Regions from separate parts of the Abyssisolibacter sp. ZYX002 genome, predicted to be linked through region 2. Evidence: riboswitches for the same ligand, from Rfam matches in the RefSeq annotation. Region 2 holds a riboswitch; each other region holds the start of a gene.
The links. Region 2 has a riboswitch for cobalamin ahead of P3X86_RS11100 (sirohydrochlorin cobaltochelatase). Riboswitches for the same ligand answer to the same signal wherever they lie in the genome.
Positions count from the first base shown of each region.

Region 1: it holds a riboswitch for cobalamin, as region 2 does, so the genes downstream of both, P3X86_RS00655 (cobyrinic acid a,c-diamide synthase CobB) here and P3X86_RS11100 (sirohydrochlorin cobaltochelatase) in region 2, are expected to answer to the same signal.
Region 3: it holds a riboswitch for cobalamin, as region 2 does, so the genes downstream of both, P3X86_RS00110 (helical backbone metal receptor) here and P3X86_RS11100 (sirohydrochlorin cobaltochelatase) in region 2, are expected to answer to the same signal.
Region 4: it holds a riboswitch for cobalamin, as region 2 does, so the genes downstream of both, cobT (nicotinate-nucleotide--dimethylbenzimidazole phosphoribosyltransferase) here and P3X86_RS11100 (sirohydrochlorin cobaltochelatase) in region 2, are expected to answer to the same signal.

Region 1 covers NZ_JARMXH010000001.1:152,813-158,233, forward strand. Annotated here, with positions in the region: gene P3X86_RS00645 (hypothetical protein) at 19-984, shown strand; gene P3X86_RS00650 (cold shock domain-containing protein) at 1,187-1,384, shown strand; cobalamin riboswitch at 1,478-1,655, shown strand; gene P3X86_RS00655 (cobyrinic acid a,c-diamide synthase CobB) at 1,773-3,158, shown strand; gene P3X86_RS00660 (precorrin-8X methylmutase) at 3,164-3,802, shown strand; gene cbiD (cobalt-precorrin-5B (C(1))-methyltransferase CbiD) at 3,807-4,925, shown strand; gene cbiE (precorrin-6y C5,15-methyltransferase (decarboxylating) subunit CbiE) at 4,918-5,421, shown strand, end outside.
Region 2 covers NZ_JARMXH010000003.1:223,729-229,149, reverse strand. Annotated here, with positions in the region: gene P3X86_RS11115 (M28 family peptidase) at 1-1,103, opposite strand, end outside; gene P3X86_RS11110 (class I SAM-dependent DNA methyltransferase) at 1,474-2,178, opposite strand; gene P3X86_RS11105 (hypothetical protein) at 2,532-2,960, shown strand; cobalamin riboswitch at 2,995-3,175, shown strand; gene P3X86_RS11100 (sirohydrochlorin cobaltochelatase) at 3,426-4,319, shown strand; gene P3X86_RS11095 (hypothetical protein) at 4,426-4,860, opposite strand; gene P3X86_RS11090 (DUF3298 and DUF4163 domain-containing protein) at 4,943-5,421, opposite strand, start outside.
Region 3 covers NZ_JARMXH010000001.1:23,753-29,173, reverse strand. Annotated here, with positions in the region: gene P3X86_RS00115 (FecCD family ABC transporter permease) at 1-296, opposite strand, end outside; gene P3X86_RS00110 (helical backbone metal receptor) at 314-1,549, opposite strand; cobalamin riboswitch at 1,650-1,855, opposite strand; gene P3X86_RS00105 (hypothetical protein) at 2,030-2,893, opposite strand; gene P3X86_RS00100 (aminopeptidase) at 3,051-4,160, opposite strand; gene P3X86_RS00095 (NUDIX hydrolase) at 4,259-4,873, opposite strand; gene P3X86_RS00090 (16S rRNA (uracil(1498)-N(3))-methyltransferase) at 4,887-5,421, opposite strand, start outside.
Region 4 covers NZ_JARMXH010000001.1:1,099,453-1,104,873, reverse strand. Annotated here, with positions in the region: gene P3X86_RS05015 (Crp/Fnr family transcriptional regulator) at 1-145, opposite strand, end outside; gene tsaA (tRNA (N6-threonylcarbamoyladenosine(37)-N6)-methyltransferase TrmO) at 401-814, shown strand; gene P3X86_RS05005 (tRNA threonylcarbamoyladenosine dehydratase) at 1,015-1,722, shown strand; gene P3X86_RS05000 (SoxR reducing system RseC family protein) at 1,734-2,156, shown strand; gene P3X86_RS04995 (thioredoxin family protein) at 2,171-2,491, shown strand; gene P3X86_RS04990 (serine hydroxymethyltransferase) at 2,599-3,828, shown strand; cobalamin riboswitch at 3,840-4,016, shown strand; gene cobT (nicotinate-nucleotide--dimethylbenzimidazole phosphoribosyltransferase) at 4,100-5,146, shown strand.

The DNA of each region.
Region 1 (5,421 bases), on a different contig from region 2:
TTAGAAGGAGGTTATGGAATGTTTTATGATTTTAACAATTATTACAATAATCCCTATATGAATTATTCAGGATTAGATTCAGGTGGTTCAAAGCTATTGTATAACAATGGTAGTAAATTAACACCTCTCAACAAAACAATAGTGACTCCAGGGTACAGAGCAGAGGTAGGAGAAGGAGGTGGGGGAAGCCCTGTTCCAATTATATTTCCTCAACCAGATCCAAATTGGTATTACTATGGTTATCCAGGAACGGTTAAAGCAGGTAGTGCTGATGGTGGTCTAGTAGAGTATATACCTGTAAGTTTTTATGCTAGAAAGAGTGGGAAACTATACTTTGGCTTTAATCAAATTGATATATATAAGGGATATTTAAATAGTCAAGGGCAATTTGTAGAAACAGTTGGGTCAAATGGAACTTACTATAATCAAGGAGATTTTGTATTTGCAATTTTACTAGATAAATATGCTGGTGCAGCACAGGGTTCAAAGGTGCATAATGAATCTTATTGGAATTTATTATCTGAAATATCAAACATACAGCCAGGGCAAACTTATACAAAGTCTGTAGCAGTTACTTCTGGTGTTACTACACAGGAAAGTAAGACATTTTCAAGCACAGTAGGTTCAACAGTAGGATTTAAAGCTGGATTTGAAGGGTCTGAAATATCCGCATCATTATCTGTATCACTTACAAATTCTTTCTCAACTAGCGTGTCTATATCTACGCAAATTACAGTGACAGATACGGTTAATTTCCAAGCACAACAAAAACCACAAAGGGCAGCGCTTTATCAATTTATAGAAAAATACAGAATAGTACCAGGAGGTCCAATTCAAGGGTGGAGAGATTATTTAAATGGAACTTCTACCGAAGAAGCAAGATGGTTTAGTAATCAATTTGTTTGTAGCGTTGAGCCTCCACCTGAATTCCCTTATCAAAGTAGGTATTTTGCAACATCTTTTGTATTGGAGCCTGATAAGTAGAATGATATAATAAATAGAAATAAAATTTTCATATTTTTTATGAAAATGCAAAATAATGCTTGTAATTAAGCCAAAATAGTATATACTATAATTATAACTTTGATTCAATAATAAATAGTGATGTATGAATAAACTTGCTTCAAATTTTTTATTCATAGATGCTTTATAGGAATTAAAGAATAAAAATTTTGGAGGTAAAGATATGACTGGAACAGTAAAATGGTTTAACAGTGAAAAAGGATTTGGATTTATTACTACAGAGGAAGGAAACGATGTATTCGCACATTTCTCACAAATCAACAAAGAAGGATTCAAAACATTAGAAGAAGGCGAAAAAGTTTCTTTTGATATAGTTGATGGACCAAAAGGACCACAAGCTGAAAATATTACAGTAATATAATTTTGAAATTCTAAGGGTGTCTAATTAGACACCCTATTATAATGCGAAACTTGACTTTATAATATGATATGTATTAAAATAAAGCTATATTAAAACTGAATATTAGTAAAAGGTTCTCTTTATAAGAAGAGCTAAGAGGGAAAGTGGTGAAATTCCACTACAGCCCCCGCTACTGTAAACATGACGAAATCTAATATCCACTGTGCAAATGGGAAGGAAAGAGAGTAGAATGATTGTAAGTCAGGAGACCTGCCTTTTATCTGGTTAGTATTACTACTTCGGTGGGAGGTAGGTGGTATTTAGCTTTATATGCTTATATAGAGATTTAGAGTATGTGCACACCTATTTTTTAGGTGTGTTTTTTTATATTTATTAAGGTGGTGATGATTTGGCAGGTGTTATTATAGCTGGAACAAATAGTGGGGTAGGAAAGACAACGATATCAATGGGAATAATGAAAGTGTTATCCCAGGAGATGATAGTTCAGCCATACAAAGTTGGACCAGATTATATAGATACTGCGTATCATACATATATAACGAACAGAAAGAGTAGAAATTTGGATTCATGGATGTTAACAGATGACGTTATAAAATATCTATATAATAAAAATAGATTAGGTAGTGATTTTGCAGTCATAGAAGGAGTAATGGGTTTATATGACGGAGCAGAAATAGGAAGTGATATAGGGAGTACAGCAAAAATAGCTAAAATACTCAAATTACCTGTGGTATTGGTCGTGAATGGAGGTGGTTTATCTCAAAGTATAGCTGCTATAGTAAAAGGATATGCAGACTTTGATTCACAAATTGATATAAAGGGAGTAATATTTAACAATGTGAGTTCGGATATTCATTACTATATATTAAAAGAAGCCGTAGAAACCTATACGGATGTAAAGCCACTGGGCTATATGAAGAAAGTTGAGAATATTAAGTTATCTAGCAGACATCTAGGGTTAGTACCATCTTTTGAAAATGAAACATTAGATGGATTACTAACAGAGTTAGCGCTACATGTAAAAGAGACCATAGATATAGATGGATTAGTTAAGTTAGGCAAAGAATATAACAAGACTGAAATCAAAAGCAATCATGTTAAATCTGTATGTGAAAGTTATAAAGGGCTTAGAGTAGCGATAGCAAAAGATGAAGCGTTTAATTTTTATTATCATGATAACTTAGATTTATTCTTAGAAAATGATATAGAGATAGTAACGTTTAGCCCAATACATGATGAGAAGCTACCAGACAATATTCATGGATTAATGTTTGGTGGAGGTTTTCCTGAGGTGTTTGCAAAGGAGTTAGAACAGAATGAGACCATGAAAAACAGCATATTAGAAAAATTATCATCAGGCATACCATATATCGCAGAATGTGGAGGGTTGATGTATCTATGTAATAATATATATGATTTCGACTCAAACAAATACAAAATGGTTGGATGGTTTGATAAAGATTCATATATGACAAAAAGACTACAACGTTTTGGGTATGCGGAGCTTGAGTTAACTGAGAAATGTATATATGGAGAAGAGAGTGATAAAGCAAGAGTACACGAGTTTCATAGATCAAAAGTAGATGAAGGTGGTAAAAAAGTATTCAGATTGAAAAAATACAGAAAAAATAAAATTACAAAAGAGTGGAACTGTGGATATGAAAAGGGAAATGGATTAGGCGCATATGCTCATATTCATTACTATACTAATTTAAAATTTTTTAATAACTTTGTAAAAAAGATGGATGAATTTTACCAATCACAAGGAGAGTGAGTAATATGAACAACTTTGAAGTTAATCCACATGCTATAGAGTCTAAAAGCATGGAAATCATTGAATCAATAATGGAGGACGTTGATAGTTTTAGCTCTGAGCAGCTGAGCATTGTTAAAAGAGTAATACATACAACAGCAGACTTTGAATATTCAAAGTTAATAAAATTTAATGGCGATGTTATAGAAAAGTGTAAAAAAGCATTAGAAAGTGGATGTGCTATATATGCAGATACACACATGATAAAAGTTGGGATTAACAGAACAAACGTAGCTAAATATAATTGTAAGGTGTGTAATTATGTACATGATGAAGATGTAAAAAAGATAGCAAAAGAAAGAAACGTAACAAGGTCTATGACAGCTATAGAAAAAGCTTATCACGATAAAAATATTAAAATATTTGTCATAGGGAATGCACCCACAGCCTTATATAAGCTGATGGAGTTAATTGAAGAAAACCATCAAGAACCAGTACCTATCATTATAGGTGTACCAGTTGGGTTTGTCGGAGCGGCAGAGTCAAAAGATGAATTAATGAAAAGAACTAACATATCATCTATAGTTATAAAGGGACGTAAAGGCGGAAGTACAGTAGCCGTATCAATAATAAATGCAATATTAAAAATGTGTAAAGGTAAGTAGTACTATGACAGATCAGTTCATTATTAAAAATGGAAAGAAACTTAGATGTGGTTATACAACAGGATCATGTGCCACTGCAGTTGCAAAAGCTTCGACTATGATGTTATTTAAAAATATGATTCTAAAAAATGTAGATATAAATACGCCTAAAGGAGTAAAGTTAAAAATTAACATAGAAGATGTTCGGGTAGAAAAAAATCAAGTAACATGCTCTGTAACTAAGGATAGTGGTGATGACCCTGATATAACAAATGGTATAAAAATATACGCCACAGCAAGAAAAATTGAAAAAGGTATTAATATCAAGGGAGGTAAAGGGATAGGAGTAGTAACAAAAAAGGGGTTATCAGTATCAGTTGGTAAGCCTGCAATAAATCCAGTGCCTATGAAAATGATACTATCTCATGTAAAAGAAGTATTACCAACAAGTAATGGAGTGGAGATAGAGATAATGATACCTAATGGAGAGGAAATTGCAAAAAAGACCTTTAATCCGAAGCTAGGAATAGTAGGAGGATTATCAATTATCGGTACAAGTGGGATAGTAGAGCCTATGTCAGAAGATGCCCAGAAAGAATCATTGGCTCTTGAGATATCGATGCTTAAAGCAGAAGGAGTAGAGAGTATAGTTTTTGTACCAGGTAACTACGGGAGAGATTTTGCTTTGAAGCTTGGAATAAAAGATAAATATATAGTTAAAACAAGTAACTATATAGGATACATGTTGGACTATGCTACAAGACAAAACATAAAAAGGATACTGATAATAGGGCATTTAGGAAAAATGTCTAAGGTTGCAGGAGGTATATTTCAGACACATAGCAAGTATGCTGATTGTAGAATGGAAGTGATAGCATCGTACTGTGGGTCACTATATGATTGTAGCTCTAAATTAATAAAAGAGATATTAGAATGTATAACAACAGATGAAGTAGTTGATATCATAAAGCAAGAAAACAAACAGCAGGTATTTAATGTTATAGCAGAAAGAGTGTCAATTAGAGCAAGTGAACGAACTCTAGAAGAAGTCGAGGTTCAAGCAATTATATTTACAAATCAATATGGAGTAATAGGTAAAAGTAAACTAGCAGATGATTATTTGGAGGAATTTTTAAATGAATAAAATAAATGTGATTGGACTTGGACCAGGTAATAAAGACTACATACTACCCATTGCGCTAAGGGAAATAAAAAACTCTCATATAGTGATAGGAGCGAAAAGGAATATAAGCAGTATACTTGATTATGTAGAGAACAAAGAAATAGTATATATAAATTCAAATCTACAAGAAATAATACATTTAATACATCAAAGAAGAACAAAAAAAAAGATAAGTGTAATAGTATCTGGTGATACAGGGTTTTATAGCTTAGTTAGATATATGCAAAAATATTTTAATAATTCAGATTTAAATATAATAACAGGGATAAGTAGTATGCAATATATGTTTTCGAGGGTAGGTAGAACATATGAGAGAGCAAAACTGATAAGTTTACATGGCAGATACATTGAATTTGTACAATATATAAAAGAGTACGAAATGACGGGGGTACTTACAGATAAGGTATGGACACCTTCAGCAATAGCTACAGAACTACTCAATAATAATATCTCAGAT
Region 2 (5,421 bases):
AAATCTTTTACAAATTGATTAGGTTGTTTACCAAATGAACTATATTCAAGTGAAAGTTTAACATTTTCTTTAGTCCCAATCATATCTAGATTTAATATTCTATTATTTTCTGCTCTTCTAAATGGTTTTCTAGCATATTTCTTTGAACCCTGTAAACCCACTTCTTCTGAATCAAATGCTACAAATGCTACAGTTCTTTTAGGATTAGTCTTTGATATTAACCTAGCTAATTCCATAACCGTTGATATTCCTGAAGCATTATCTAATGCTCCACCAAACACAGTTCCATCTGGGTCAATTCCTATATGATCATAATGAGCTGTAATAGTTAACATATCTTTCTCTAGATATTTATCAGTACCTTCTATATACCCTATTACGTTTCTAGTTTCTATGTTTTCGTATTTCAAGTCAACAGCTACATCTAGTATATATCCTTTGTTGCTGTATTTTATTAATTCGTTATATGCTTTATTTGAAATTATTATATGTGCGAATTTATTGTTAGTACCAGAGTATTCCCCTAAAGCAACAGTTTTTCTGTTAGTAATATCATATTTACCCGGTGTAATAAAAGCTTTAACTCCTGTATCTAATAACTCTTTTCTAAAATTTTGATCATAACTCTTATTATATAGAACTATAGGTTTTCCTTTTGACTCACTAGCATTACTAATAATATTTATTATTCCACTTGCATTCCCTGATCCAGCGCAACCTGATGTTAACTCATAAAAATCTTCTCTATGTATATAGTCCTTGATAATGTTTCCTTTTTGATCCTTTACCCTTAATATTGGTGTGCTATTAAGCCTTGGTACTGTAGTCCTAAATTTTTGAAAATAAGTACCATTATCTCCACCTGGCTTAAGACCATATTTCTCAAACTGGTTAGCTATATATTCTCCTGCAAGTTTATCACCTTTAGATCCTGCTAACCTTCCTTCATATCTATCTGATGAAAGTTCTTTTATATGATCCATTACTTTATCTTCACTAAAATCATTTATCAAGACTGGATTATTGTTATCGTATGTAACATAAACTGTAGTTAAAATTAATATCATAATACAAACTATTATTATTCTTTTGCCTTTTAGCATATAAAGCCCCCTTTTTATTATAATTTATAATTATAACACATTTAATTGAATATTCACACAATTTAAGTCTAATATGTCATTAATTTAATTTTGTTTTTTCAATATTTTAACATTCTTTCTTCGCTTTATTAAAACTACTAACACTCGTCTTCTTTCATTATTAGAGTCATAAAAAAAGAGTTAAGTAAAATTAATATACATATGAAACCATGTAATTAATTTTATAACTCTTTTTTAATACTTTTAATTTTATATAATGTAACACTATGTACATCTATAGTAGGTATATTAACTTTATGTTAATCGCTACAAAACTGTACATAGCACAACTGATAATGCTTTACGATTTAGTTTTTAATATTTTATCATTTCATATCTTAACTTCAAAAACCAGCGGTAATGCATTTATGGTGTATGGCCTCTTATCAAACCCACTATAATAGGTTATTTTATTAAATCCTGCTTCATTTAATAAATTGATGATCTGCTTTTTCTTTACCGGTATTAAATCAACTCTACCTGTAAGAGTTTTGTTTTCTTCTTTTATATATAATTCTGTTTCAAATATTATTTTATCTGGAGTATATTTGTATCTTCTAATGAATTTTATTTTTGTGTTCTCTATCTTTGGCAGATACTGAATTTTTTCTTCTAATATTTTATCATAGTTTAATATCTGAAATTTAAACACTCCATCTTCTACTAATAATTTTTTAACTGAATTAAAGAAATTCAATATGCTATCAGTACTTTTTAAATGTACTAATGTATTTCCTAGACATGTGATCTGATCAAATTTATCGTCTTTGAAAAACTTTTCTATATCCATCATATTTAGGTGATAGAATTTAAGTTTTGAAATTTCTTTTTTCTTAGCAATATTTATCATTTTTTCATCTAAATCTATACCTATAACTTCGTATCCTTCCTTATTTAAAGCTAAAGCAAGCTCTCCTGTAGAACAACCAATATCCAATATCTTACCTTTTTTTTGGCTTAAAACAAAATCTAGTTTATCTTGTTTTAATGGGAATATATATTCATAGTATCTTGCTATTTCTTCATAGAAACTCATTTACTTTCACCTCTTTTTTATTAATTATACTATAAAATCGAACCCAATATTAAAGATTCTATCCTATTTAATTTTGAAACTTCTATTATTATTTTGTCGTTCTATGTTTTTTATTTAAAAAAAATAGAGTTATTTTTTACATTAATTTAACAATATACCATAACAGCCTTTTATAAGGTATAATATACATATATTTAAAAATAAAGAAATATCTAATATGCTTCAAACTTATTATTTACATTATTAAAACCAATTTAAAAAAATTTTGACATCATGAGAAAATAATATTATATTTAGTATATAATGTTCAATTTATTTTTTCCAATTTATCAGCACACTAATTACACTATAGAATGGAGGTTATACTTATCAAAACATCTACTAAAAAAATACTAAGAACTTTACCGTTTATATTTGTATCAATTATAGTTATTTTTATCTATCACATGTACTCAACATATTATAGCTTAGAGTCAATCTATAAAAATAATGCTATTATAGTTATATCTCAAAGCTTAGACCAATCAAATAAGTCAGTTACACTTGATCTTAACGACAGCAAAAAGTTTGTTTCTCTTCTAAAGATAGATGATTGGAAAAAAATTAAGCACAAAACAGATGAAGTTCCTAAATTATATTTTCATGCTAAGAACCACGGTAATACCGATTTGGGTATTCTAGATAATGGTATATTAAAATATAAAGATAATAAATACTTTCAAATGCCTATTGACTCATACAATGAATTGATGAAGTTCTTAAATACCTTAAATAAGTTATAGACACGTTCTTATTTTGGTGTTATACTATAAACAATTGAATAATATTTCGGAAGGTTCACATTAGATGTGATTAAAAGGGAAGTCAAGTGTAATTCTTGCACAGCCCCCGCTGCCGTAACTGTTTGTTTAATATCAATATGCCACTGAATATTTCGGGAAGGCGATATTAAGCAATAAACAGGAGTCGGAAGACCTGCCTTTTAGAGATTATTATATTCAAACTTCGGTGGGAAGTTAGAGTATTAGTTGTAACTAGTACGCTATGAAACCGCCTTTTATGGCGGTTTTAGTCTGTAGACAAAAGTCCAGTGATGTTAAAATTTCTGTTGCTCACTTTACCTCTAAGTAAGCTCCGCTACTCAATTTTAACACGCCTTGAACTCGAACTCTTACTACAGTCTGTATCTTGATGAATACAAATATCTTAACTTCCTATCACATACTAATTTGAAAGGAAGTGTTTTTATGTCAAAATGTATAACAGTTATATTTATTATACTATTATCATTTATTGTTTTAATAGGTTGTACAAATTCTCAAATTATAAGCAAGAATGTGCAGAACAGTAAAAGAGCAGTTCTAGTAATAAGTTTTGGTACAAGTCATAATGAAACTAGAAAATTAACTATTGAGGCTACGGAAAATAAGATAGCCAAAGCTTTTCCTGGATATGATCTTAAAAGAGCCTTTACTTCTGAGTTCATAATTAAAAAGCTAAAGAAAAGAGATAATCTAGAAATAGACAATGTAAAAGAAGCACTAGACAAACTAGTTAAAAATGGCTATAGTGAAGTGATAATTCAGCCATTACATATTATGAATGGCTCTGAATATCACGATACTTTAAAAATAGTTGGCGAATATAAAGATAAGTTTAAAAAAGTTAATTTTGGAAATCCACTTTTAACTTCTCCTGATGATTATATAAATTTGGTTGATGCACTATCAACAGAAATGCCCAATTTAAAAGAGAATGAAGCATTGTTTTTTATGGGACATGGTACTCACCATTTTTCAAATTCAGCTTATGCATGTCTTGATTATACATTCAAATACAAAGGTCATGAAAATGTTTACGTAGGAACTGTGGAAGGTTTCCCTACATTAGATACTATATTAAAAATAACCAAAAATAAAGGCTATAAAAAAGTTTATTTGATGCCTTTAATGTTAGTTGCTGGCGACCATGCAACTAATGATATGGCTGGAAAAGATGATGATTCTTGGCGTAGTATACTCGAAAGTAAAGGATATGCTGTAGAGCCAATATTAAAAGGGTTAGGTCAAATAGAGTCAGTACAAGAACTTTACGTCAATCATTTAAAAGAGTCTTTGAAAAAAGAAAAACGTGAAGATTAATTCGCCAAACACCAAAAAGTATAGACATAATAAAAAAGAAAGTTACGACTGAATTTTTTTCATGTTTACAACAATAAGGGGTATCTTATAAGATACCCCTTATTTGCTAATCCAACTCTTTTTCTAATATCTGGACACACTCTTTTATCAATGCAAATACTTTATCATCATTTTCCTTTATGACTCTAAGGTTCGTAATAACATTCTCACACATTCCCCATTCTAGTAAATCATAGAGTTTACTTGACCAGTCTCTACACATATTAAGCGCTATTATCTGATAACATATATCATGTGTTTGCCAATAAATTTCTCTTATTTTTTTAAACCGTTTTTGTAGTTTTTTATTATCTACCATATTATATATCACACGATTAAAAGCCTCAGCAAATTGATGTGAGTTAAACGTATACCACATAGTTTCACTAACCAATTTAAACCTTCTTTTTATTTCTTTTATATCTGCATTTTTTAGATTTTTCCAGTAATTAAAAGTATCTATATATTCATCCCATATTTTATTAGCGCAGTTGTATTCCATTATTCTTCTCTAAGATGAACTGACAGGCATATCAAAATGAGGTGTGCACTAGTTTAGTACACACCTCATTTTGATAAATTACTTATTTAATACTACCTATCTTAAATTCTAGCCTACCCATTGAGCCACTTGCAACTTCATATTTGTTAAATACAAACATAATATCTCCATCTTTATTTATGTAGAATGGACGATTATCATCAATTTTCATATCCTTTACATAGTCTGTATCATATTTAATTTGACTGTAATCCTTATTCTTTATTTTTTCTTCTATAGATTTAATAGTAGCCTCTATATGCTTTTTCTCTTGATCGCTTTTGCTTTGTTTAAGCGCTTCTTTAGAATATTTCAAGCTTTCCTTCATTTTTCTTTCTTCATCTTCATTTGAATTCATAAGTCTGTTCATTTCTTTGATGATGTTATCTTTTACGTCTACAAAATCATCCTTTAATATATCTTTAAGAGTTAGTACTTTTCCAGTGCTTACATCTATATTGTAATAATTAACCTCATCATATGCTGGAGCTAATGTTTGATATTTATATATATCAAATGAGA
Region 3 (5,421 bases), on a different contig from region 2:
TTAAATATAGCCTGATATGCTACTCCTACTATTGCAAGTATTCCTCCACATATAACTGACATTAGTACTCGAGGTAATCTTACCTCAGATACTATAAATATGGCTGATTTTTTTATACTAGACATATCCATGTTTATATTTAAGAATTCAAGTTTGTTAATGGTTATCTTCACAACATCTTTTATTGGTATTTTTACAGTTCCTAAAGATACTGCGCTAAACATAAGCAATACTAATACTGCTGACAGCATTAGTATCACTATATGGTTTTTCCTTTTATTTTTATTATATGACATCAAATCACCGCTTCATCTTAGAATCCTAATTCATTTACTAAATCACCATGTACCATTTTAAATAACATCTTCAAACCTATATTAATTGCTCTTGGTGCTGATAGTTCCAATATATTCGAATCAATTTTTTCGTAGGATTTATTTTTTATAGCTGATAATATACTAAAATTGCTACTGTTTATCATGCTATCTATATTAGTCTTATTACCTACTAGTATGTCTGGATCATTATCTATTATCTTTTCAACGCTATACTTCCAGCCTTTTACATCATCTGCAGCATTTGTTGCTCCTACTGTTCTTATCATATCTGCTATAAATGTATCACTTCCTGCTGTATATTCGCCGTGTTGCCCTGTTCCAACAACATAGTATATGCTTTTTTTATTGCTGTTATTATTTAAAACGTATTTTATCTTTTGAACTTTTGATCTCATGCTTGAAACCAACGCTCTTGCTTCGTAATTTTTATTTACTATTTTCCCCATTAACAGCATTTGATCATATATACCTTCTATGCTCACTGGTGTCTTAGCTGATGCTGAAGCTATACCAGCTTGACTCAATTTATCTAATATCTCTTTTTTAAAGTGTGTTTCTGCCAATGCTAAATCAGGTTCTAAGTCTATTATAGTTTCAATGTTTGGTTCAAACAAAGTCCCTACGTTTTTGATATCTTTAACTTTTGATGGATACTTACAATATTGTGTTCTACCTACTAATTTTTCAAAAGCACCTAGTTCATATAGCTTTTCTGTTACTCCTGGCGCTAATGATACTATTTTCTGTGGCTCTTTATCTATTACAATCTTGTTCTCTCCATTTTTTATTGTCAATGGATATTTTGTTGTATCTCCTGATTGCTTACTAAAAGATACTGATTTTGTGGTAGATAACCACGTTAATTTATAATTGAGTGTCTCTAGTAACATTCTATAAGGTACGTATACTTTACCTTTTTCTTCGAATGTTTTGCAATCTAAAGTTACATTGATATTATTAATACTCACTTTGTTTGAGTCTATATTAAACTCCATAGTCACGTAACTATTATAAACTTTTACTTTGTTACCTTCTTTTTTTGCTTTTACACCATAGTTACTAACATCATCTGTTGATATGTAAGCTCTACAGCCTTTAATAATATAATCTTTTTGTTTCTCACTACTCGCAAAAACATCTGGTGATGCTATGTTTAAGCATAAAAATGTTATCGCTAAAAACAGTGTAAATAGTTTTGTAAATCTTTTCAATTTAAAACTCCTCTCTTATTTAGCTTGGAGGTTATTTGCAAAAAAATAACACATTAGAAATATGTGTTTTCTTTAACAACATACTTCCTCCCGAAGCACTAGTTTTATTATCCATAAGGCAGGTTTCCTGGCTTGTAGGTCATCTTTGATTCTATCCTTCCCACTCATATTTTGAGTAGTGGTTATTAAGAATCTCATCTCTACATACAGTAGCGGGGGCTGCAAAGGCTTCTAACCTTTTTCCCTTTTACCTATGGGGCTGTTTCTATTTACATCCCTCATAGCACCTTTTAGATTATTTGATTATATATATAGTATAGTTTAACTTTTATCCTTTTGTCAATGCAAAGATGAATTACATCTGTGTATATTAAGTATTATATACTGGTTTTATGTTAGTTCTTTGTGTATCTTATTCTCTACCATAAGGTATCAAAATATCACCATAGTAATTATATATGGATAAAATAAAATTTATTATTAACTCACCTCAACTAAACCATCAGCATCAGTATGAAACTCAAATTCAATCTTATATCCAGATTTTATCCTATAGAACTTCATGTCATTTATCAATGTCAATATCAATCTAGTGTTTTTACCTTCTTCAACTATCTGTATGTCACTTATACGATCGTTATAATTCATTAGATTATATATTTTTTGTTTATCTGAAACCTTTGTATCATGTAATTCTATGATAAATTTATCGTTATTAAAACCAGTAACTATACGTGGTCTAAAATCTAAATATGCGTTATTATCCCTGTCAAATTCTAACTGTAATCCATAACTTGATATACGTATGTCTTTCAAATCATAATTAACAAATTTCCCGCCTTCACCAAAATCTATAGACTCCTCTAATGGAATCCATATATCTTTATTGTAGCCTATTACCTCATAGTTTCCTTCTTCATCAAGTGCTATTCTATAATGCTTTTTATAAGGAGCGTAACTACAATAGAATTCAGAACTATAACCAGTCATTTTAAGTTCAAAACAATAATCATTAATAAATTTACACGAATCCACAAACATCGTACCAGACGGCACCCAGCATACTATATTTGTTTTAAGATTATAATACATAAATAACTGTCTATTACTATCTAGTATTACTTCAATTAACGCTGTGTAATTTTTATAGCGCTTAAATATACTTACGTTTTTTATATTATCACATTCTTCTTTAGCATCTTTATTTGCTATTTGCAGTATTTCTTCATCAGTAATTTTAATTTCTTCTTTTACACTTACCTCTTTGTTACTCTGGGTTGTGCATCCTGTAACTATTAATATTATCGCAGTAAGCAAAATATAAATCAATAACTTTCTTAGCATAAGCTATACTCATCTCCTTATTATTTAAGCAAATAATCTTTTGAGTATAAATGTAATTGATTTGGTTAATATTGTCAAGTTTGTATCAATATAATTATTCTAAATAAAAAAAGCCCATAGATAAAATTGCATCTTGGACTTTTCTGTATTTATAGCTTTATTTAAGGTTTTCTGGATTCAAGCATTCAAGCTCAGGTATAACAAATTTACCATCTTTTCTGATTAATACATCATCAAAATAGATTTCTCCTCCGCCGTACTTAGGAGTTTGTATACATACTAAATCCCAATGTATTGCTGATGTGTTTCCGTTAGGTGCTTCATCATATGCTTTACCAGGTGTAAAGTGGAAGCTTCCCATAATCTTCTCATCAAATAGTGTATCTTTCATAGGCTCTATTATATATGGATTAACTCCTATTGCAAACTCTCCTACGTATCTTGCTCCTTCATCTGTATCAAATACCTTATTTATCTTCTCAGTATCATTTGCCGTAGCTTCTATGATTTTACCATCTTTAAACTTCAATCTAATATTATCATATGTAAACCCTTGATAGACTGCTGGACAATTATAAGTAAGAGTACCATTTACAGAATCTTTAACTGGCGCTGTAAATACTTCCCCATCTGGTATATTATAATTTCCTGCACATTTTATTGTAGGAATATCTTTGATAGAAAATGTTAAATCTGTTCCTTCGCCCTTGATATGAACTCTATCTGTTTTGTTCATCAACTCTACTAAACTATCCATAGCTTTTGACATTTTATCGTAGTCTAATGTACAAACATCAAAATAGAAATCTTCAAAACTCTCTAAACTTGTGTTAGCATCTTGAGCCATACTGTTGTTTGGATATCTTAAAACTACCCATCTTGTATGATTAACTCTTTGATCTAATGCTGGTCTAGCATATTTAAACATCAATTGCTTTTTTTCACTTGGAACATCTGCTGTTTCATTCTTGTTATCTCCTGCTCCTATTCCGATATACACATCCATCTCTTTCATTCTTGCGAGATCTAAATCAGATTTAAGCTTTAATTGTTCTTCGCTTGCACCCAGCATCAATTCTCTACTTATAGCGCTATTGGCTAATTGTACAAATGGATATGCTCCAACTTTGTAAACTTCCTTGATTATAGCTCTTATAAGTGGATAAGCGCTTGTCCCGCCTGTTGATATTAATACTTTTTCACCCTTCTTCACTTTAGTTGAAAAATTAACTAAGTTCTGTGCTAATTTTACAATTCTACTATCCATTTTCATCTCCTCCAATACATAGTTATTACGGTATTATATCATATTTTCAATATAATTGATAATATCTAACAAAAAAATAATATCTTATAATAATATCTTTATAAACCCTTTTTTATAGAATTGATGAAGTTATCAATAAATCTAGCTGTAAATCCCCATATTATGTACTCATTATATTCATAAAAATGTACTGGAAATACTCCTTTTCTCCATTTATAATGTTTTCCATTTGGAATCAAATCATACGGAAATTTATCTTGCAACTCTATCTTTACGTATGAATCATACTCTCTTGGTTTATTCTCTATAAAAAACTCAAGTGGTACTAAAAAGCAATGATCTACCTCACTATTACTGTAGTTTTCTATATTCTCAACCTTTATCAGTCCCACATAGCCAAATACCTGTATATTATATGGACCTGCAATATAATCTAACTCTCCAATAACATCTATATCTTCACTTCTTATTCCTAACTCTTCGCAAGTCTCTCTAACACTTGCCTCTTTCTTAGTTTCGCCCTCTTCTATACGCCCTCCAGGAAATCCTATTTCCCCTGGCTCTTCACTTAGTTTATTTGATCTTACCTCAAATAAGATATGTAGTATGCCATCAACTTCAACCAAGGGCATTAATACTGAATATCTTCTATCAACATTCATTTGCTTTGCTTTTTTATTTTTGTATGCTTTACATATATCATTTAGTTTCATAACCCACTCCTATCTAATACAATTTACCATATATATATGGAATCGCAGTCTCTACTTTTAATATCCTATCACCAAAGCTTACTGGAATAAAACCATACTTTATAAGCATATCAATTTCGTATTCTATAAATCCACCTTCTGGACCAATAGCCACAGTAGTTGGCTTATTTATGTTGTATGGACACTGCTTATCAGCTATTGGATGTGCCACAAATGGTATAGTATCTTTTATGATTTCGCTTATTTCATCTTCTACAAAAGGTTTAAACAACTTTACTATTCTAACTTCCGGTAAAATCGTATCCTTTGCTTGCTCTAGTCCAAGTATCATATTATCTCGAAGTTTTTCTTCGCTGAGTACTGGACTATTCCAATAGCTTTTTTGAACCCTCCATGTCTTTATCACAAATATTTTCTTAACTCCTAATGCAGTGACTGTTTGTAATATTCTTGCAAATACCTTTGGTCGAGGCATTGCTAATATCAGCTGGGATTCTAATGGTTTTGGTGGTTCTTTTAACAGTTCAATTTTCATACATAGCATATCT
Region 4 (5,421 bases), on a different contig from region 2:
GGTTATAAGAGAAAACTATTTGCTTTTTATCATAACAGTGTATTCTATAGTTTATATTAGATAAAAGGTGTCTAATTTCATCTTTAGTTTTATTTTTAAATAGATTTGACCGTTGTAGAGATAACAATAAATCAGAGTCTTTCATATTAAAAATCCTTTCCCATATTAACAATATATAATAATAGATACTATTTACCCAATTATATTATAGTACAAATAACAATAAATGTAAAACAATAACAAAATTTTTCAGAATATCCCAAATGATTACTATAGTATAAGTTACGAGCAATACTGTTAAAACAATAAATAGACTTTTACTAAAGATGGTCTTTTCATAAGAATCTCTTTGGCATATAATAAAATGGAGATTATAATATAAAAGAATAGGAGAGTGAATATGAATGAATTTATAATTAAACCAATAGGCTATATAGATTCTCCCTATAGAAGATTAAAAGATATACCATCTCAAAGTATATACTCTAAAGAAAAGAGAGCTATAATAAATATAAAAGATGAATACAAAGAAGGGCTGAAAGATTTAGATAAATTTACTTATATAGTAATTCAATTTTATTTTCATGAATCAACAGACTATGATTTGTTAACACCTACACCTTGGAGTGAAGAACTAAAAGGAGTATTTTCAACAAGATCACCTAGAAGACCAAACCCTATAGGGATTACTATTGCTAAACTAATTGAGATAAAAGGAAGTAAACTAATTATAGAAGGAGTAGATATGTTAGATAAAACTCCAATAATTGATATAAAACCATACTTAGAAAATCTTAATCCCAAAATTGATTAGCTTAAGTAGAAGTTAAAAACAGTTTGAGTTGTTTACATAGAACGATTCAAACTGTTTTAGTATTTCAGTATTTTCTATGAAGATGCAAATGATAATTATCGACCAATAGTAGTAGTAAATTCTTAATTAATGTAATATAATAATAAACAGAAAATATAATGATAAATACTATCATATAAATTATAATACGAGGTGTAAATATGAGGGAAAGACTTATGAGAACAGAGTTACTCATAGGCGAAAAAGCACTAGAGAAAATCAATGATTCGACAATAGCAGTATTTGGAATAGGGGGAGTAGGAGGATTTGTAGTAGAAGCGCTAGCTAGAGCAGGAGTTGGAACACTTATATTAGTAGACTTTGATAGAGTGGATGGAACAAATATAAATAGACAAATAATAGCGTTAGATAGTACTATAGATAGATTAAAAGTTGATGTCATGAAAGAAAGAATCAAAGACATCAACAGTGATATAGATGTCAAGACTTATCCAATATTGTTTAATAAAGATAACATGGGTGATATTTTTGATATAAAGATAGATTACGTAATAGATGCAATAGATATGGTATCTTCAAAGCTACTATTAATAGAAAAGTGTAAAGAAAAAAACATACCAATAATAAGTAGTATGGGTACAGGGAACAAGCTAAATCCGACCATGCTTAGAGTAGCAGATATATATAACACTAGCATTTGTCCATTAGCTAGAGTTATGAGAAGAGAACTACGTAAAAGAAATATAAAAGATTTAAAAGTAGTCTACTCAACAGAAGAAGCAATATTGAGAGAAGAAAACAAACCTAAAGATGGCAGTAGGCCAGTGACAGCGAGCATTTCATTTGTTCCATCAAGTGCAGGTCTGATAATAGCATCTGAGGTGGTTAAAGATATAATTAAGAAGTAAGGAGAATGAACATGAAGCAGATAGGCTATGTATTTGGTGTAGAAGGCAAAAGGGCTATAATAGACGTAAAAAGAGTGTCTGCATGTGGCGAAAACTGTGCAGATTGTAGTTCCTCATGTAAGATGCCAACAGTACGAGTAAATGTAGAAAATACACTAGAAGCGAAAAAAGGTGATTATGTAGAAATAAGCTCTGAGAGTAAAACAATCTTAAAATACACATTTTTAATATATGGAATACCATTAATCATAATGTTAGGAGCAATAGCAATAAGCATGGCTTTATTAAAAAAAGTAGGATACACGAATGATTCGCTTAGTCTAGTAATAGGGTTATTGTTTTTAGGACTATCTTACTTTATATTAAAGCGAGTAGATAATAATGCAAAAGGAAAGATAGAGTTTAAGATGACGAGGATTATGAATCAAAAATAATAGGAGGTGTATTTTTGGTAGATGATTTAAATATAAAAGATATAAACAATATCATATTTAAATCAGATAAAATAGTTATAATATGCTTTTATTCTTCAATTTTTAAGCCTAGTTTAACTACTATAGAGTACATATCAGAAGCGGTTAAAAAAGATAACCAATTTGATATATATAAAGTTGATTATTATAAACATAAAGAAATAGTTAAAAATTTCGAGGTAATAACAGTTCCAACCATAATCTTTTTTAAAGAGGGTAAAGAAAAATATCGTACTTCAGGTTCATTTAAAGAAAAACAAATAAAAGATATAATAGGATTTGTTAAAGTTTGTTAACATACTGAAATTTTATGATTGTAACATATTAAAAAATGATATAATCTATAGTGGACAGATACTATAGGAATTATAAAAACTAAACTTTTTAAGGAGGAACTGCTTACATGGAATTTAAAAGAGTAGCTAATTACGACCCTGAAATTATGAAAGCTCTAAACAACGAGATAGATCGTCAAAAAAATGGATTAGAGTTAATAGCTTCTGAGAACCTCGTAACAGAAACGGTTATGGAAGTGATGGGAAGCCATTTAACAAACAAATATGCAGAGGGATATCCAAAAAAGAGATATTATGGTGGATGTGAATTTGTTGATGAGGTTGAAATACTTGCAATAGAGAGATTAAAAAAGCTTTTTGGTGCAGACCATGCTAATGTTCAGCCTCATTCAGGATCAAACGCTAATTTTGGAGTTTATTTTTCAGTTCTAAAACCTGGAGATAAAGTTTTAGGTATGAATCTTAGCCATGGAGGACATTTAACACATGGTAGCCCTGTAAATATGTCAGGAGCATACTTTGATTTTGTAGCTTACGGAGTAGATAAAGATACAGAAGTATTAGACTACGAAGAAGTTAGACAACTGGCATTAAAAGAAAAACCAAAATTAATAGTGGCTGGTACAAGTGCATATCCTAGAATAATAGATTTTGCAAAATTCAGAGAGATAGCAGATGAAGTTGGAGCGTACTTAATGGTAGATATGGCACATATAGCTGGTTTAGTCGCAGCAGGATTACATCCTAGCCCAATACCATATGCTGATTTTGTGACAACTACAACTCATAAAACACTAAGAGGACCAAGAGGTGGAGCAATACTATGTAAAGCTGAGTATGCAAAGATGATAGATAAAGCTATATTCCCAGGAATCCAAGGTGGACCACTAATGCATGTTATAGCAGCTAAAGCAGTAAGCTTCAAAGAAGCATTACAGCCAGATTTTGTAGATTATCAAAAGCAAGTAGTAAAGAATGCCAAAGTTTTAGGGGAAGAGCTAGTAAAAAGAGGATTTAAATTAGTATCAAATGGAACAGACAATCATCTAATATTACTTGACTTAAGAAATAAAAATCTTACAGGTAAAGAAGCAGAGAAAAAGCTAGAAGCTGTAAGAGTTACAACAAATAAGAACACCATACCATTTGATCCACAAAGTCCATTTGTAACAAGTGGCCTTAGAATAGGTACACCAGCAGTTACGACTAGAGGGCTTAAAGAAGAGGATATGGTAGAAATAGCTCAGATAATAGATGATACGTTGACAGAAAAGAGAGATTTAAAAGAAATAGAAAAACAAGTATTAAATTTATGTGACAAATATCCGATTTATTAATATAATAATTATAACCAACAAAGTCTATAGGTGCCTTGAAAAAGGAGAATAGGGAATAGAGTGAAAATCTCTAACGGTCCCACCACTGTAAGGTGGAGCGATATAAAAGATATCACTGGATTCAGTCTGGGAAGATTTATAGAGCAATGAAACCAAGTCAGGAGACCTGCCTATAAGGCTATATATTCATGAGTAATGGTAAAGTTCATGGTTTATTTGATGTACTTCAAATAAGCCGTGAACTTTTTTATTTTACAAAAGGAGGATAAAAATGAAACTACTAAATGAAACATTGAAAAAAATCACATCACTAGATGAAGAGGCAATGAGCATAACAAGAGAAAGAATCGACAATCTAATCAAACCAATAGGTAGCATGGGAAAGCTTGAAGACATAGCAGTAAAATTGTCAGGGATAACAGGAGAACTTCATCCCAAAGTAGATAAAAAAGCTATCATAGTATTAGCAGGAGATCACGGTGTGTGTGAAGAAGGAATCGCAAAAAGTGATCAAATAGTTACAGCTATGCAAACCATAAACTTTACTAAAGGACTGACAGGAGTATGTGCAGTAGGTAAACTAGTGGGTGCAGATATCATATCAGTAAATGTAGGAGTTAAGCATGAGATAGACAACAAAGATGTGATAAATAAAGTCATAAGAAGGGGAACAAACAACATAAAAAAAGGCCCTGCAATGAGCAGAGAAGAAGCAATAAGGTCAATAGAGATAGGAATAGAAGTAGCGATAGAACAGATTAAAAAAGGTAAAAACATACTAGCAACTGGAGAGATGGGCATAGGAAACACAACACCAACAACAGCGATACTAAGTGCTATAGCAGGATATACACCAGAGGAAATAACAGGAATAGGAGCAAATTTGCCTGTAGAGAGATTACAAAACAAAATAGATGTTATTAAGACAGCTATAAAAGTAAACAAACCAAACCCAAGTGATGCAATAGATGTATTAGCTAAAGTAGGAGGATTTGAAATAGGAGCAATGGCAGGAGTGATGATAGCTGGTGCAGCATATAAAACACCGGTAGTGATAGATGGTTACATATCCACAATATCAGCAATATTAGCATGTACATTGGAGCCTAAAGTTAAAGAGTATTTACTACCATCACATAAATCACACGAAAAAGGAGCAAAGTATGCTACTCAGTATCTTGGATTAAATCCAATGCTAGATATGGACATGAGACTAGGAGAAGGTAGTGGTGCAGCTTTAGCGTTTAATATAATAGAGTCAGCAACCTATATGAATAAAGAAATGATCACATTTGCTGAAGCTGGTATCCAGCCCTAATGAGTACACATATTAACAATTTAACTAATAAAAAATCAACTAGAAGTTTTAGTTGATTTTTTTATTTTGCGTTTTATATGAGTTTTTTGATTGTGAATCAAGCCAAGAATTAGAAGTATACAAATTGGAAAATAATGATATCAAATTAATGAAGATATAAAATAAAAAATATTGACAATTTTACAATAAAATATTAAAATATATTTAAATGTAGCAAAAAATGTAATTAGTTACAAGATTTAAGTGATTTAAAACCAAATTAAAAGGAGGAATGT